2 regions of the Enterobacter sp. 186315 genome follow, and region 2 is predicted to be linked to the other one. Evidence: predicted binding sites of a transcription regulator. Region 2 holds the regulator's gene; the other holds the start of a gene.

Region 1 (3,653 bases), on a different contig from region 2:
GCCATATCATTAACATCGGCTCTACCGCAGGCAGCTGGCCTTACGCGGGCGGCAACGTCTACGGCGCGACCAAAGCCTTCGTTCGCCAGTTCAGCCTGAACCTGCGCACCGACCTGCACGGCACCGCGGTGCGCGTCACCGATATCGAGCCCGGCCTGGTGGGCGGCACCGAGTTCTCCAACGTGCGCTTCAAGGGCGATGACGCGGAAGCGGATAAAACCTACGAAAACGCCAACGCCCTGACGGCAGAAGATGTGACCGAAGCGGTCTGGTGGGTGTCGACGCTGCCTGCGCACGTCAATATCAACACCGTTGAGATGATGCCGGTCAGCCAGACCTACGCTGGTCTTAGCGTGCATCGCGGCTAATTTGCCCTTCCCGGCCTGCGGGCCGGGTCTGGGATGACGGTCAAAAGAATGGTAGTATGCTCGGGTTAACTCTCTGAGAAATCACAACCCATGGCCGCCGAATCCCAACTTAATCCCACCCAGCCCGTTAATCAGCAAATCTATCGTATTCTGCGACGAGATATCGTTCATTGCCTGATCCCGCCGGGAACGCCGCTTTCCGAAAAAGAAGTGTCGGTGCGTTTCGACGTGTCCCGCCAGCCGGTGCGCGAAGCCTTTATCAAGCTCGCGGAAAACGGCCTGATTCAGATCCGCCCCCAGCGCGGCAGCTACGTGAATAAGATTTCGCTCTCGCAAGTGCGTAACGGCTGCTTCGTGCGCCAGGCCATCGAGCGCGCCGTCGCCCGCCGTGCGGCTTCTCTCATTGATGACAACCAGTGTTACCTGCTGGAGCAAAACCTCAATCAGCAGCGCATTGCCATCGACCGCAAGCAGCTGAACGACTTCTTCCTGCTCGACGACGAGTTTCACCAGAAGCTGGCGCAAATCGCCGACTGCCAGCTGGCGTGGGACACCATCGAGAACATCAAGGCCACCATCGACCGCGTGCGCTACATGAGCCTTGACCATGTCTCCCCGCCTGAAATGCTGCTTCGCCAGCACCACGATATTTTTTCCGCGCTGGAAAAACGCGATCTGGACGGCGTAGAAAATGCCATGACCATGCATTTGCAGGAAATTAGCGAATCGGTGCAGTTAATTCGACAGGAAAATAGCGACTGGTTCAGCGAAGATTAATGGCTGCCGCATCCCGGGAATATCCGGGGACGCGGCGGTGATATTAGCGAACAACTAATACCGGAATGCGGGCATAGCGCAATATAGATTCGGCGTTAGAGCCCAGCAGGTGCGTGGACATACTCGGGTTTTTCGAACCAATCACAATCACGTCATATTCCCCTTCGTTGCTCAGCGCAATAATTTCATCACGCACGTTGCCGAAGCGGACTTTTGTTTCGATTTTCTCCGGCGACATATCGAATAACCGCTTTAAGCCGTTCATCTTTTTCTCTGACTCGGCGGAAATATACTCTTCGAACTTTTTAATGTCGGCATTGAAACCGCGCAGCAGCGAGCGGCTGCTGGCCGGCAGGATGTTCACCAGCGTGATGGACGCCCCTTCTGCCTTCGCCAGATTCACGGCGTGACGCACCGCTTTGTCGCTCAAATCCATTTCAAATACATCAACAGGCATCAAAATGTTTTTATACATAAGCCTGACTCCTTATTCCTGAGAAGCATTATTTGCTGCATTCAGAGTGACACCGTTATTATAAACGAAGACTAAACGGTCACCTGACGCAACTATCAATAAAAGAAAACAATTGTCCGCTTTGTAAATAGCCGTTGAGTTACGTCAGCGCGCGCCGGATATAAGAAAAAAGTGTGAGCTTGATCAAAAACAAGAAATGCACCGCCAGAGAGGCGTATTAATAATGCCTCGTAAACGGCAGGCATAATATCGCCGTCACGATTTGGCATGAGAGGAGAAAATACCATGATGACTTACGATCGTAACCGTAACGCTATTACCACCGGCAGCCGCGTGATGATTAACGGCACCGGGCGCACCGGGGTGATTAAAGCGATTCACAGTGAAGGCCTTGACGCGATGCACGTGCGTCGCAGCAAAACGGTTGAAGTGGAAGGCTGTGAAGGTAAATTCGAACCGATTGAACTGATCCGTCTGGGTATGCACTAAGACGTACAAGAACATGCCGCCGCGAACGGCGGCATGAAAGGATTACAGCTGTGCCGCGTACTGCGCAACCGTCGCTTTCGCGCCCTTCTCCACCAGGGTTTTATACGCCGTCATCACCGCGTCCACAAACACCGCGTCCTGCGGCAGTTCTTTACCGAAGATAGCCTCGATGCCCAGCAGCGCTTTCACGCGGCTTTCGCCCTCTTCGCTACCCTTGACCGCCGCCTGAATCACGGCCAGCTGCGGATCGCTCACTTCAATCGCATTGCCCTGCTCGTCCACGCCGCCGACATAGCGCATCCAGCCCGCCACGCCCAGCGCCAGCAGCGGGAAGCTCTTCTGGTGCACCAGATGCCAGCGAACGGAGTCCAGCATACGCTGAGGCAGCTTCTGGCTACCGTCCATCGCGATCTGCCAGGTGCGGTGGCGCAGCGCAGGGTTGCTGTAACGCGCGATCAGCATGTCGGCGTAATGCGCCAGATCCACGCCTTTCACCTTCAGCGTCGGCGCCTGCTCTTTCAGCATCAGCGCGTGGGCCGCACGACGATAGTTGTCGTCTTCCATACAGTCGTTAATGTGCTGATAGCCCGCCAGGTAACCAAGATAGGCCAGGAACGAGTGGCTGCCGTTCAGCATACGCAGCTTCATCTCTTCAAACGGGATCACGTCTGCCACCAGCTCCGCTCCTGCTTTTTCCCACTGCGGACGGCCGGCCACAAAGCTGTCTTCAATCACCCACTGACGGAACGGCTCGCAGGCCACGCCTGCCGGATCGCGCACGCCGGTCAGCTGTTCGATTTTGTCCAGGGTATCGGCGGTGACCGCCGGAACAATGCGATCCACCATCGTGGACGGGAAGGTCACGTTCGCTTCGATCCAGTCCGCCAGCTCGCCGTTCACCGCGCGGGCATAGGCGCAGATGACGTTGCGCATCACATGGCCGTTTTCCGGCATGTTGTCGCAGGACATTACGGTAAATGGCGCTAAACCGGCCGCCTTACGACGCGCCAGCGCTTCCACAATCACGCCCAGCGCGGAGGTTGGCTGGTGCGGGTTTTTCAGGTCAGCCACGATAAACGGGTGATCGAGCATCAGTTGCCCGGTCGCCGGAGAGTGGCAGTAGCCCTTCTCGGTAATGGTGAGCGACACGATAGCCACCTGCGGCTCGCACATGGCGTTCAGCACGGTTTCCAGACCATCAACCTGAACGTGCAGCGCTTTTTTCACCACGCCGACCACGCGTGAGGTCCAGGCATCCGCTGACATTTCGGCAACGGTGTAAAGATTATCCTGAGCCTTAAGATCGGCAATCTGCTGCTCGCCGCCAATCAGGTTCACTTCGCAGTAACCCCAGTCGCTACCCTGCTCGGCGGCCAGGATATCGGTATACACCGCCTGGTGAGCGCGGTGGAAAGCGCCAAACCCTAAATGGACAATTCGCGTTTTCAGGCTGTCGCGATCGTACTGAGGAAGCGTGGCTTTCGCCGTTAATAATGGGTTTTCCATGATTGAGACTCGTTGTCGTAATTAAAATATAACCCCGG
Region 2 (3,653 bases):
TGAAATGGATATGGCGATTCGCAAGGCGCGCGATCTCGGCAAGCACATCAGCTATTTCGGCCCTGACGCCAACGACTTTAGCCTGCTGGAGCAGACGTTTCGCGAGTACGGCTTAAGCGGCACTGGCCAGTCGCGCAAGTATCTGCACACCTACGATGAAGCGGTGCCCTGGAACCAGGTGCCGGGGACCTTTACCCCGTGGCAGCCGCTCCCTGAGCCGACCGACGTGCTGTTTTATGAAGGGCTGCACGGCGGCGTGGTGACCGCGCAACACGACGTGGCGCGCCATGTGGATCTGCTGGTGGGCGTGGTGCCGATTGTGAACCTGGAGTGGATCCAGAAGCTGACGCGCGATATGAGCGAGCGCGGGCACTCCCGCGAGGCGGTGATGGATTCGGTGGTGCGTTCCATGGAAGATTACATCAACTTCCTGACCCCGCAGTTCTCCCGCACCCACATCAACTTCCAGCGCGTCCCGACGGTGGACACCTCAAACCCGTTTGCCGCCAAAGGCATCCCGTCGCTGGACGAGAGCTTTGTGGTCATCCATTTCCGCAATCTGGATAACATCGATTACCCCTGGCTGCTGGCGATGCTGCAAGGCTCTTTCATTTCTCATATGAATACTTTAGTGGTTCCGGGCGGGAAAATGGGGCTGGCGATGGAGCTGATCATGACCCCGCTGGTGCAGCGGTTGATGGAAGGGAAGCAGATCGAGTGATCATTTTCCCTCTCCCTGTGGGAGAGGGCCAGGGTGAGGGCATCAACGCGCACGATGCCCAATTTGTTACGCTTCGATCACCTCAAACGAATGCGTAATTTTTACCGCTTTCTCCAGCATTAACGCCACAGAGCAGTATTTCTCCGCAGAAAGGTCAACCGCGCGCGATACCGCCGCGTCCTTGAGCGCTTTTCCGGTCACGATAAAATGCAGATTAATGTGGGTGAAATAGCGTGGAGCCTCTTCGCGACGTTCTGAAGTAAGCTTTACCTCGCAATCGGTGACGTCATGACGCCCTTTTTGCAAAATCGACACCACGTCAATCGCGCTGCAACCGCCCGCCGCCATCAGCACCATCTCCATTGGGCTTGGGGCTTTATCGCCGGAGTTGCCGTCCATCAAAATCTGGTGTCCGGAAGCGGATTCGCCCAGGAACGTTAAACCTTCAACCCATTTCACACGCGCTTGCATATTCATTAACTCCAACGTTGCATTTTTGGTGACAGATTACGCGTGCGTTACATTTCTCGCAACGGAAGGCGACATGCATCATGCTGAAGCGAGACACCAGGAGACACGCGGCAAAAGCTATGCTAAAACACTCGGGATGCTACAGTAATACATTGACGTTACACATGTATGCAGAGGACATCAAACTTTACTGGCTGCGATAATGTTACGACAGCCGACTTCCCAGGGTATGGGTAAGAATTCGATTGCAACCCCAGAGTCTGGATGCATCTTATGACTCTGGTGACAGCTTATAACAGAGGATAACAGCGCATGGTGCTTGGCAAACCGCAAACAGACCCGACACTTGAATGGTTCTTGTCTCATTGCCATATTCATAAGTATCCATCAAAGAGCACGCTGATTCACCAGGGTGAAAAAGCGGAAACGTTGTATTACATCGTTAAAGGCTCGGTGGCAGTGCTGATCAAAGATGAGGAAGGCAAAGAAATGATCCTTTCTTATCTGAACCAGGGCGATTTCATCGGTGAACTGGGCCTGTTTGAAGAAGGCCAGGAACGTAGCGCCTGGGTTCGTGCGAAAACCGCGTGTGAAGTGGCTGAAATCTCCTACAAGAAATTCCGTCAGCTGATTCAGGTTAACCCTGACATCCTGATGCGTCTCTCTTCCCAGATGGCGCGCCGTCTGCAAGTGACCTCCGAGAAAGTGGGTAACCTCGCCTTCCTGGACGTGACAGGCCGTATCGCACAGACGCTGCTGAACCTGGCGAAACAGCCAGACGCCATGACCCACCCTGACGGTATGCAAATTAAAATCACGCGTCAGGAAATTGGTCAGATCGTCGGCTGTTCTCGTGAAACGGTTGGCCGTATCCTGAAAATGCTCGAAGACCAGAACCTGATTTCCGCCCACGGTAAAACTATCGTGGTTTACGGGACCCGTTAATTCCGGTCAAACGGCGTGGCATCGCGAGGTGCCACGCCGTTTTTGTCTCTATTCCCCATGTGGCGCAGGCTGATCTATCACCCGGAAGTTAACTATGCACTGCGACAAACGCTGGTGTTATGTCTTCCCGTGGCCGTGGGGCTGATGCTCGGCCATCTGCAACAAGGTCTGCTGTTCTCCCTCGTTCCCGCCTGCTGCAACATTGCCGGTCTGGACACGCCGCACAAACGCTTTTTCAAACGCCTGATTATTGGCGGCTGCCTGTTTGCAGGCTGTAGCCTCGCCGTGCAGCTGCTGCTGGCCCGCGATATCCCGCTCCCGCTGATCTTAACCGTGCTGGCGATGACGCTCGGCGTGACGGCAGAAATTAGCTCGCTGCACGCCCGGCTGCTGCCCGCCTCGCTGATTGCCGCCATCTTCACCCTGAGCCTCGCCGGGAACATGCCGATATGGGAGCCGCTGCTGATCTACGCGCTCGGCACGCTGTGGTACGGGCTGTTTAACTGGTTCTGGTTCTGGCTGTGGCGCGAACAGCCGCTGCGCGAATCCCTGAGCCTGCTGTACGTTCAGCTTGCGGACTATTGCGAGGCGAAATATACCCTGCTCACCCAGCACGCCGATCCGGAAAAGTCGCTGCCGCCGCTGCTCACCCGCCAGCAGAAGGTGGTGGATCTCATCAGCCAGTGTTATCAGCAGCTGCATATGCTCGCCGCCAATAAAAACCAGGACTACAAGCGCCTGCTGCGCATTTTCCAGGTGGGGCTCGATCTCCAGGAGCATATCTCCGTCAGCCTTCACCATCCGCAGGAGGTGCAAAAGCTGGTGGAGCGCAGCCACGCCGAAGCGGTGATCCGCTGGAACGCCCAGACCGTTTCCGCACGCCTGCGCACGCTGGCGGACGACATTCTTTATCACCGCTACCCCACGCGTTTTAACATGGACAAACAGCTTGGCGCGCTGGAGAAAATTGCCCGTCAGCACGCGGATAACCCGGTCGGGCAGTTCGCCGCGTGGCACTTCAGCCGCATTGCGCGCGTGCTGCGCACCCAGCGTCCGCTCTATCCGCGCGATCTGATGGCCGACAAGCAAAAACGTCTGCCGCTGCTGCCCGCGCTGAAAAGCTATCTGTCCCTTAAGTCCGCCGCCCTGCGCAACGCCGCGCGGATAAGCGTGATGCTCAGCATCGCCAGCCTGATGGGGATGGCGCTGCACCTGCCTAAGCCCTACTGGATCTTAATGACCGTGCTGTTCGTGACCCAAAACGGCTACGGCGCCACGCGGGTGCGCATTCTGCACCGGGCGGGCGGCACCATGGCGGGGCTGATCATTGCCGGTATAACGCTGCACTTCCACGTCCCGGACGGGTACACGCTGATGGGAATGCTGGTGGTGACGGTGGTGAGCTACCTGATTATCCGCAAGAACTACGGCTGGGCGATGGTGGGCTTTACGGTGACGGCGGTGTACACCCTGCAACTGCTGACCCTCAACGGCGAGCAGTTTATTGTCGCCCGGC

What was found. The regulator CRP, encoded in region 2, controls carbon source genes, mostly activating them, when cyclic AMP is high. The targets are predictions, from matches to a motif close to ATGTGANNNNNNTCACAT.
Region 1: ydfZ (putative selenium delivery protein YdfZ) is a predicted target of CRP. The motif match lies at 1,792-1,809, and genes of this name have one in related genera.

Annotation. Positions count from the first base shown of each region.
Region 1 is NZ_JBPTTK010000001.1:296,720-300,372, reverse strand. Features, by position in the region: gene ydfG (bifunctional NADP-dependent 3-hydroxy acid dehydrogenase/3-hydroxypropionate dehydrogenase YdfG) at 1-368, shown strand, start outside; gene ACSVHP_RS01470 (GntR family transcriptional regulator) at 459-1,145, shown strand; gene ACSVHP_RS01465 (universal stress protein) at 1,189-1,620, opposite strand; gene ydfZ (putative selenium delivery protein YdfZ) at 1,906-2,109, shown strand; gene ACSVHP_RS01455 (mannitol dehydrogenase family protein) at 2,152-3,615, opposite strand.
Region 2 is NZ_JBPTTK010000024.1:21,890-25,542, forward strand. Features, by position in the region: gene ACSVHP_RS19925 (phosphoribulokinase) at 1-721, shown strand, start outside; gene ACSVHP_RS19930 (OsmC family protein) at 788-1,192, opposite strand; gene crp (cAMP-activated global transcriptional regulator CRP) at 1,505-2,137, shown strand; gene ACSVHP_RS19940 (YccS/YhfK family putative transporter) at 2,195-3,653, shown strand, end outside.